3 regions of the Salibacterium sp. K-3 genome follow, and region 3 is predicted to be linked to each of the others. Evidence: predicted binding sites of a transcription regulator. Region 3 holds the regulator's gene; each other region holds the start of a gene.
What was found. Region 3 encodes Rex, which represses fermentation and respiration genes when NADH is low (regulators of the CRP and FNR family bind a similar motif). Its sites were predicted from a motif close to TTGTGAAATATTTCACAA; they were not measured.

Region 1: a site for Rex is predicted at 1,119-1,136, ahead of ACW9JV_RS01240 (AtpZ/AtpI family protein). Genes of this name have one in related genera too.
Region 2: a site for Rex is predicted at 1,467-1,484, ahead of ACW9JV_RS18345 (cytochrome ubiquinol oxidase subunit I). Genes of this name have one in related genera too.

Annotation. Positions count from the first base shown of each region.
Region 1 is NZ_JBSVZE010000001.1:236,631-239,908, forward strand. It holds gene ACW9JV_RS01235 (S8 family serine peptidase) at 1-937, shown strand, start outside; gene ACW9JV_RS01240 (AtpZ/AtpI family protein) at 1,288-1,527, shown strand; gene ACW9JV_RS01245 (ATP synthase subunit I) at 1,524-1,895, shown strand; gene atpB (F0F1 ATP synthase subunit A) at 1,998-2,726, shown strand; gene atpE (F0F1 ATP synthase subunit C) at 2,774-2,989, shown strand; gene atpF (F0F1 ATP synthase subunit B) at 3,084-3,278, shown strand, end outside.
Region 2 is NZ_JBSVZE010000003.1:579,760-583,037, forward strand. It holds gene ACW9JV_RS18335 (Mur ligase family protein) at 1-506, opposite strand, end outside; gene ACW9JV_RS18340 (alpha/beta fold hydrolase) at 503-1,279, opposite strand; gene ACW9JV_RS18345 (cytochrome ubiquinol oxidase subunit I) at 1,577-2,929, shown strand; gene ACW9JV_RS18350 (cytochrome d ubiquinol oxidase subunit II) at 2,926-3,278, shown strand, end outside.
Region 3 is NZ_JBSVZE010000002.1:672,781-676,058, reverse strand. It holds gene ACW9JV_RS15495 (ABC-F family ATP-binding cassette domain-containing protein) at 1-1,261, opposite strand, end outside; gene ACW9JV_RS15490 (redox-sensing transcriptional repressor Rex) at 1,512-2,150, shown strand; gene ACW9JV_RS15485 (twin-arginine translocase TatA/TatE family subunit) at 2,173-2,376, shown strand; gene tatC (twin-arginine translocase subunit TatC) at 2,396-3,169, shown strand; gene ACW9JV_RS15475 (YdiK family protein) at 3,206-3,278, opposite strand, start outside.

The DNA.
Region 1 (3,278 bases), on a different contig from region 3:
AGAATCCTGGGCTGTCAAACCGGACATCGTGGCGCCTGGTGTGGATATAGGCAGCACTGTGCCGAAAGGCTATCTTTCACTGAATGGAACGAGCATGGCCGCCCCTCATATTGCCGGAGCTGCGGCACTTTTAAAGCAGGCCCGGCCGGACTGGACGCCGGAGCAGATCAAGGCGGCGCTGATGAACGCAGCCGTTTCGCTCACCGATGATACAGGCAGTACGTATCCGCCGTTCGTCCAGGGAGCGGGCCGGGTCGATATCGCCAAAGCACTGCAGACCGAAACGATCGTAAGCCCGGGAACGCTGTCTCTCGGTTCCCGTTCTGTCAGCGGATCCAATCCTCTTTATGAGCAGACAATCCGGGTGGAAAATCACTCAAAACGCCCCCGTACGTATACATTTCAGGCTGACAGCGAACCATTTTTCGGTCTTCACTGGCAGATGCCGGATTCGATTGTCGTACCACCCGGTGAAGCAGAAGAAGTGATGGTTCGGGCGGAGCTGGCACCTGGTGCAGTGGAAGCGGAGGAACTTCACGGCACCATCACGGTAAAAGGAGGAACGCAGCCGGTCACTCTGCCTTATCTGCTGTTTATAAACGAACCGGAATACCCGAGAATCAGTGCGTTTGAACTACAGCCGGATCCGGGGAAAGACGGCTTTCGGTATGAAGTATATATGCCGGGCGGCGCTGATACGTTTCAGATCAGACTTTATGATCCAGATACCTTCGCTTTTCTGGGCGTCCTTGACGAACAGGAGAATGTCGAAGCCGGTCTGTTCCGAAAAACACTGGAGCAGGAGGACCTCCCGGTGTCACCGGGAGTGTACCGCGCCGTCATTCACGCAGCATCCGGAACAAAAGAAGAGACGCTGGAAACCATCGTTCACCTGGAGCAGAAAAGAGTGGAACAGCCGGCTGAACCACGGACATGAATCAAGGCATAACAGGACTGCCGAACCAACAGATAGATCCGGCGGCAGTCCTCTTTTTCAATGCCGGAATTGTCACTTAATTGACACAAAAGAAAAATCGGGAAAAACCCTGTTGTGACAAGGAATTTTTCAAGGTGGAGGATTGACAGAAGGGGTCCTCTATTGTACGATGACAAAGGGTATGTGAGAGGGTTTACATATTTCGGTGACGGCTGTTGAATGATGGGATCAAATGACAGGCCGGGATCGATTTCTGTAGAATCAGCAGAAAGATTCAGGCTGCCAGCTCCATCCTAAAAGCGCCGTCCTTTTTTCGGCGGAGCCCTGAACTACCGTGAATGGAGGGTGACATGGCGGACAAAGAGAAGCCTTCAAAACCATTCCAGTCTGCGGCTTTAACATCAGCCGTACTCTCTTATTTAGTCGGACCCCTGTTAATCGGCTTTTTCGCAGGAAGATGGCTCGATGACAAATTGGGGACGTCCCCTTTTATTATGCTCATCGGTCTTCTGACAGGAATGGCCGCCGGAATATACGGACTGGTCCGTCTGCTCAGTCGATATCTTGGGAACGGGGACGACCGGAAATGAAGCAGACTTTTGCAGCAGAGGCGAGACGCTGTGTCCAGCTGTCCTTGTATGTATCAGCTTTGTATGTGCTTGGATGGGGATTCACCCCGTACAGCGTGTTTTTTTTAAGTGCCATCCTCGGTGTTGCCGCCGGCCTTTTTAATGTCTGGAGCATGTACCGGGATGTCAAAAGAATCGGAGACGCGGCCGTACAGGAGAGAAAAGCTTTTACAACGGGCATGGCAGCACGACTGGCTACCGGGGCGCTCGCAGCAGTCCTTTTTCTGCGCTTTCCTGAACAATTCCACCTGGTGGGACTTGTTACCGGCATAATGACACCTTACATTATGATTCTTCTTCACTCCTTGTTTAAAAAAAAGGCGGTCTGACAGGCCGGGTCTTTTGGCAGCGGGCATGGAAACAAAGAGCGAAGAAGCGGCAACAGGGCAGGAAATCAGCAGTCTAGTATACAGTAAGGGGGGGAAGATTTAATGAACCATGAATCTCCAATCGTCTATGACCTGTTTGGGATTACAGGGTTTCACATTAACTTGTCGAACGTTCTTATGCTGACAATAGCTTCGCTTATTGTCTTCTGCATCGGCTTTTTCAGCGCCAGGAACCTGAAGATGAAGCCATCCGGCATGCAAAATGCATTTGAATGGGTCATCGACTTTGTTAAGAACACCGTGAACAGCACCATGGACTGGAAAACCGGGGAACGGTTTTTCGGACTCGGAATCACAATATTTTTACTGATTTTTGTAGCGAACATGCTTGGTATTCCGTTTATGTACGTAAACCCGGAAACGCATGAATTATGGTGGAAGTCACCGACAGCAGATCCGGTGATTACCATGACGTTCGCTGTGATGGTCATCGTTCTTACTCACTTTTACGGCATGAAAATGAAAGGCATGAAAGAATACGGCAAAGATTATCTAAGACCCGTGCCGTTTCTTTTACCACTTAATATTCTGGAAGAGTTCGCGAACACACTGACGCTGGGAATGCGTCTTTTCGGGAACCTGTATGCAAAAGAGATCCTTTTGACATTGCTGACAGGTGTAGGGGGAGCCAGTCTTCTCGGTGCATTTGGCGCAGGGCTTCCTATGATTGCGTGGCAGGCATTCAGTATATTTATCGGTGCCATCCAGGCCTTTATCTTTTTAATGCTTACGATGGTCTATCTCTCGCACAAAGTTTCAGATGAACACTAACCATGCTCGGCACAATCATTTAATTATATTTAAGGGAGGATATTTTAATGGGATTATTAGCAGCAGCAATTGCAGCAGGTTTGGGAGCAATCGGCGCAGGTATTGGTAACGGTTTGATCGTAAAAGGTACATTGGAAGGGGTAGCCCGTCAGCCGGAACTTAAAGGAACACTGCAGACACTTATGTTTATCGGTATCGCCCTGGTTGAGGCCCTTCCGATCATCGCAATCGTTATCGCGTTCATTACACTGGGACAAGGCTAGAAGCGGCACCGTCCAATCGTTAATGCCAATGGCGAAGTCCGTAGAACCACGCTTCGCCATTCCTTTTGTAGAATAACCGAAAGGAGTGAATTCTGTGCCAGAGGTCATTTATTGGGGAGACGTTGTATTCTCGCTGGTTACATTCATTATCCTTCTCTTGATCCTCCGCCGGTACGCGTGGGGACCGATCATGAACATGATGAAAGAGCGGGAAGAACATATTTCCTCTGAAATAGAAAATGCTGAAAAACACCGTAAAGAAGCGGAACAGTATGTCGAAGAACAGCGT
Region 2 (3,278 bases), on a different contig from region 3:
TGGTAATAATACTGGCTGATCTGCTTTTCAATCGGCCAGTTGATGACATTGGCAGCCAGCGTATAGAAATAAGCAAGAATCGACGAAGCCGTCACAAACAGAAGAAACCACCCAATGCTGCTTTCTTCCCCTGTTCCTGTAATAATGCCTGCCAGTGCGGTTAAAGCAAAAAGCACCCCGCTCGTGACCAGAAGACGTTTTACTCTGGCGGTAAACACCAGTTTCTTTTTTTCCTGCTCTTCCGGCATGAAATACGCTGCAAGCGCAAAAATAAGAGTCCCCGCCGTCAAAGCTGCCGTTTCATTTCCGAAAATCAAAGGAAGAAAGGCAAGAACCGGCAGGAAGCTCTGTATCGGAAAGGCTCTGGAAGTGTGAGACATGGTCCAGTTCCAGTACCGTTCCGTCCGGTAGGCATTCAGCTGCAGCATATGTGTGCTTGTGTTTACGATCCGTGCTGTATACCAGCCCCAGGCTGCGAGAAATAATAGAATGAATACGCCTGTCATGAATTCCTCTCCCCCTTGTCTTGTTGAAGGAAAGAATCGATTACCAACAAAAACTGCTGTCGCTTATCAAGATATGAATAATGACCTGCGTTTTCCAAAACTGCCAGACCTGCATCCGGAATCATGCCTTCCATCAGGCGGGCATCTTCCACCGGAGTGGCTTCATCCTTCTCTCCCCATACAAGCAGTGTCGGCGCCTGTATATTGGGAAGATGATGGCGCAGATCTTCATTGACGACTTTGACCATCGTCTGCTGCATCGTTCCGGAAACATTTTTATAGTCTGTGGAACCGAGCTTTCCTTTTACTTTTGTGAGAATATTTTCTTTATACCGGTTGAGAACCGGCAGATCCAGTATTTTTTTGAATGCCTTGTACGTGTAGACTTTAACATAATACTGCCATTTCCTCTTAGGCTTAATACCGGCGCTGTCTACAAGAATAACTTTATGCACCGGGTTGGCGGATGCATACTTGATCGACACCCTTCCGCCGAAGGAATGTCCGATTAAGGTCGGCCGGTCAATATGTGCCTTCTCCAGAAAGGCCCCGAGCATCCTGGTGTAATCGCCGACGTCCCAGGGTTCCGGGGGCTCCTCACTGTCTCCGAACCCTGGAAAATCAAGGGACCACACTCTGAAATGCTTTTCCAGGGATTGATGAACCGGCGCGAAAGCGTTCCTGTCAGCTCCCCAGCCATGCAGAAGAACAACGTCCGCTCCTTCGCCGGAAACGTGGTACCCCACTTTCACTCCCTCTATATCTATGTTCACAGCTATAACGCTCCTATTCTTATGATAACTTCCGTCCGTATTGTATATATAATCAGTTGTTCTACAGTTTATGTTCTTTTCCCATATAACACATAACCACCACTATATCTTATCATATCAAACAGTAAACGAGAATCGTCTCTTTTCTTTGGATTGTCACTTCTTCTATCTTTCTTTCGCATTTCATTTGTGATATATTTCACATAATAAAACAGGTGAACAGCAAAAGGAAATAAAGATTTTAGTGTCCCTTTTTAAAGGGAAGGATATAGACAGGCTTAGAGAGGAGAATGCCTCATGTTTATGGAATATGATGCAGCCACGTTCAGCCGCATGCTGACAGGTCTGACCCTCGGCTTTCATATTATTTTTGCCACGATCGGCGTCGGCGTGCCGTTAATGATAGCTTTCGCCGAATGGATGGGCATACGCAGGAACGATGAACATTACAGACTGCTCGCCAGGCGTTGGGCCCGCGGTTTTGTGGTAACGGTAGCTGTCGGAGTGGTGACCGGTACCGCCATCGGGCTTCAGCTGAATCTGTTGTGGCCGAATTTCATGCAGCTTGCCGGTCAGACGATTTCGCTCCCGCTTTTCATGGAAGTATTTGCTTTTTTCTTTGAAGCCATTTTTCTTGGCATCTACCTGTACACGTGGGATCGGTTCAAAAGCAGGATGCGCCACTTTCTTCTCATGATCCCGGTCGTTCTCGGCGCTTCCTTTTCCGCTTTTTTCATCACGACCGTCAATGCTTTCATGAATGCGCCGCAAGGGTTTGAGCTGGTGGACGGCGTTATTACCGACATCAATCCGATTGCCGCGATGTTTAATCCAGCAACGCCGACCAAGACCGCCCATGTGATCGTCACCTGTTATCTCACATCCGCGTTTGTCCTCGGTATGATCGGCGCGGTGAAAATGCTGAAAGGCGATCATCACGTCTATCATAAAAAAGCGCTCCGCTTAACGATGATGGCAGCCTTCATTTTCTCCATCGGGACCGTCATCATTGGAGATTTGTCCGGCAAATATCTGGCTGAATATCAGCCGGAAAAACTCGCTGCTGCGGAATGGCACTTTGAGACCGAAGAAGAGGCACCGCTTGTTGTGGGCGGTATGCTGAACGAAAACGGAGAGGTGAGCTATGCACTTGAAATTCCATACGCTCTCAGCATTCTGGCACACGGAAATCCGTCGGCAGAAGTAACGGGGCTGGAGGAGTTTCCGGAAGAAGACACCGCTCCGCTTATTGTGCATTACTTTTTTGACAGCATGGTCTTTATCGGTATGTATCTTGCTTTTATTTCGCTTTTATATCTGCTGCTCAGCTGGAAAAAACCGGACTGGATGCATCATAAAGTGGTGTTGTGGGGGATTGCCGCCGGCGGCCCGTTATCGATTCTTGCGATAGAATTCGGCTGGGTGTTTGCTGAAATCGGACGGCAGCCGTGGATTCTGTACGACATTATGCGGACACCGGAAGGGGCCACCACTTCCGAACACGTCGATGCCATGCTCTACCTGTTCATCGGCCTGTATGCGGTACTCGGTACCTCCAGTGCGATCGTCCTCCGCAAAATGTTCAAAAACAATCCGGTCGCTCATGAGCTTGAGCACCGCGGTATTGAAGAACGGGGGGACTCGTCATGACTTATGAAATTCTCGGTATTACCGTGCTCTGGTTTTTCCTTTACGGCTACTTAATCGTAGCCTCGGTTGATTTTGGAGCCGGCTTCTTCCATTTTTACAACAAGGTGTCCCACCAGAACTACCAGGTGAACAAACTGATTCAGCGCTATCTGTCCCCGGTATGGGAAGTGACAAACGTCTTTCTCGTTTTCTTTTTCGTCGGGATTATCGGTTTTTTTCCAGATACGGCGTATTATTACGGCACAGCACTTCTTGTTCCGGGAAGTATCTCGATTATTCTGATCGCCATCCGCGGCTCCTATTATGCCTTTAATACGTACGGGTCCAAAGACAGCCGGGTGTACTCGTT
Region 3 (3,278 bases):
GATACTCATCCCATAATTCATGCAGGACGTCTTTGCCGCTGTCAAGGTCCGACTGTTCCTGGTCGTAATAGCCGACCGACACTTTGCTGCCGTACTGAACAGTTCCGGAAGCGGGGGTAATCCGGCCGGCGATTGCTTTCAGCAGTGTTGTTTTACCGATGCCGTTCGGACCGATGAGGGCGATGCTTTCCTGTTTTTTGACAGAAAGGTTCAAATCCCGGATCACCGGGTTGTCCTGTTCATAAAACACGTTCAGGTCGTAAATATTCAGTACTTCATTGCCGCTCTGCCGGTCGATATCAAACGAAAACCTCGCTGATTTTTCATCTCCCTGCGGTTTCTCTTTGATCTCCATCTTCTCGAGTTTCTTGCGGCGGCTCTGAGCCCGTTTGGAGGTGGCATCGCGGACGATGTTTTTGGCGATGAAATCTTCTAGTTCGGCGATTTCTTTCTGCTGCTTTTCGTATTCTCTGAGCTCCTGTTCGTAACGCTCCGCCTTCTTCTCCAGGTAGGTGCTGTAATTGCCGTAATAGAGGGAGGCCTTCGCACGCGAGATTTCATAGACTTTGGAAACGATATGGTCGAGAAAGTAGCGGTCGTGGGAGACGATCAGCACGGCACCTTCATAATTGGACAAAAAGTTTTCCAGCCAGCCGAGCGTGTCGATATCGAGATGGTTTGTCGGTTCGTCGAGAACGAGCACGTCCGGTTTGGACAGCAGGAGTCTCCCGAGAGCGAGTCTCGTTTTCTGTCCGCCGCTTAATGAAGTAATCGGGGTGCTGTAATCGAAGCTGTCAAATTTCAGTCCTGCCAGGATGCCGCGGATGTCTGCTTCGTACTGGTAGCCCCCGCGTTCGTGAAACTCATATTGAAGGTTATCATATTCTTTCAGTGTTTTTTCGTATTTTTCTTCGTCATTATATATATCCGGGTCGGCGATTCTGGCCTCGAGCACGCGCAGCTGCTGCTCCATCTCCCGGAGTTCGTCGAATACCGCCAGCATTTCGTCCCAGATGGTCCGTTCCGAAACCAGGCCGGTATGCTGGTCAAGATAACCGATGCGGGCTCCCTTTGGCGTGATCACCTCTCCGGCATCGTACGGAAGTTCCCCTGCTATGATTTTCAGAAGCGTGGATTTGCCGGACCCGTTTCGGCCGACAAGCGCGGCTCGCTCGTTTTTCTTGATTTCCAGTTTGACATTGTCCAGAATCGTCTCGACACCGTAGGATTTCGTTATATTCGAACATTGAAGCACAATCATTATCGTTCATCCTTTGTTAAAAACTCTTCCCTTGCAAGTGTATCGTAATTTTTATGAAAACGCGAAATACTTACGATATGTCAAAATCATGAACAGGCGTATCAGTCAGCCTATCCTGTTACATATTTTTAAGAATTAGTGTACAATAGGGAAGAAGTGCAGACTGTTCAGGTCTGCTGTTTATGACGAAGGCACGGCGTGTCATGTTATACTGGACAGGAGACCATGGAAGGAATAGTTGGAGGCTGCCATGAACATAGACCAGCAGAAGATACCGCAGGCAACCGCCAAACGGCTGCCGCTTTATTACAGGTTTCTGGAAAACCTTCATAAATCGGGGAAACAACGCGTGTCATCGACAGAACTGAGCGAGGCGGTGAAAGTCGATTCCGCGACGATCCGCCGCGATTTTTCCTATTTCGGAGCGCTCGGCAAAAAAGGGTACGGATACAATGTCCAGTATCTGCTATCCTTTTTCCGCAAAACGCTGGATCAGGATGAAGTGACAAAAGTATTTCTCGTCGGAGTGGGAAACCTTGGCACCGCGCTTTTAAAATACAATTTTTCCAAAAGTGACAACACCCAGATTATCTCCGCCTTTGATGTGAATGAAGCAATCATCGGCCATGAGATCAGCGGCGTGGACATCCATCACATGGATGATCTTCCGGATGTGAAAAAGAAACGGGGCGCCTCGATCGCAATTTTGACGGTCCCTGCCTCTGCCGCCCAGGATACCGCAGAAAAGCTGGTGGATGCCGGGATTACCGGTATTCTGAATTTCACACCGGAACGGCTGACGGTACCGGAGACGATACGGGTGCATCATATTGATTTGTCGGTAGAACTGCAGACGTTGGTATACTTTCTGAAAAATTATCCTTTATAGCACATGCAGGGGGTGTTTGAACATGAATCTGGGACCTATGAGTATCGGCTTGATCGTTCTTGCTGCGCTGCTGATTTTCGGACCGAAAAAACTTCCGGAACTCGGCCGTGCCGCAGGGAACACGCTTCGTGAATTCAAGAGCGCGACCAAAGGGCTTGCCGACGATGTAGAAGAAGACGATAAAAAGAAAAACCGGCAGCAAGCAACGGATGATTCTGAAAAGTAAAGAGTAGGACGGGACAGGCATGGCGCAGAATGAAATGACTTTATATGACCACATCGGAGAGCTGCGGAAACGTATCATTATTTCAGCGGTATTTTTACTGGCCGGGTTAATCGCCGGTTTGATCATGGCTCCCGCTGTGATTACGTATCTGCAGAATGTTCCGGAAGCGGAAAACTTTCCGATGAACGTATTTAATCTGACCGATCCGATAAAACTCTACATGAATTTTGCGTTTTTCATCGGTCTGATTCTTGTGTTTCCTGTGCTCTTGTATCAGTTGTGGGCGTTTGTGTCACCGGGGCTTATGGATAAGGAAAAGAAAGTAACGCTTGCCTATATTCCAGTGGCAACTATCCTGTTTCTGGGAGGTCTTGCGTTTGCTTATTTCGTCCTTTTTCCTAATGTCATCCGGTTTTTAAGCAATCTGTCGGAACGCCTCGATTTGACAGAGCAGTACGGGGCCAATGAATATTTCGGCTTTTTGTTTCAGTTGACCATACCATTCGGCTTTTTGTTTCAGCTTCCGGTAGTCGTTATGTTTCTGACGAGGCTCGGGCTGATCACACCGGCATGGCTCCGTTACATTCGGAAATATGCCTACTTTGTCCTGCTCGTGCTGGCCGGATTCATCACGCCGCCGGACATTGTTTCCCACCTGATGGTGACGGTGCCGCTCTTTCTTCTCTACGAAGGAAGCATTGTCGTCTCACGCTTTTCCTACCGGAAAGCGCTCGAGGCGGAGCAGGAACAGGCCGGACAGGAGGACAACAACATATCGGACAGAGATAAATAAAACAGGAGCACGGGGATGATCCCGGCTCCTGTTTTTTCAGCTTTTGGAATGACTGCCTGTAGAGGAACGCAAAAAACGGACGCCGATCATGACATCCACTGCGGCGATG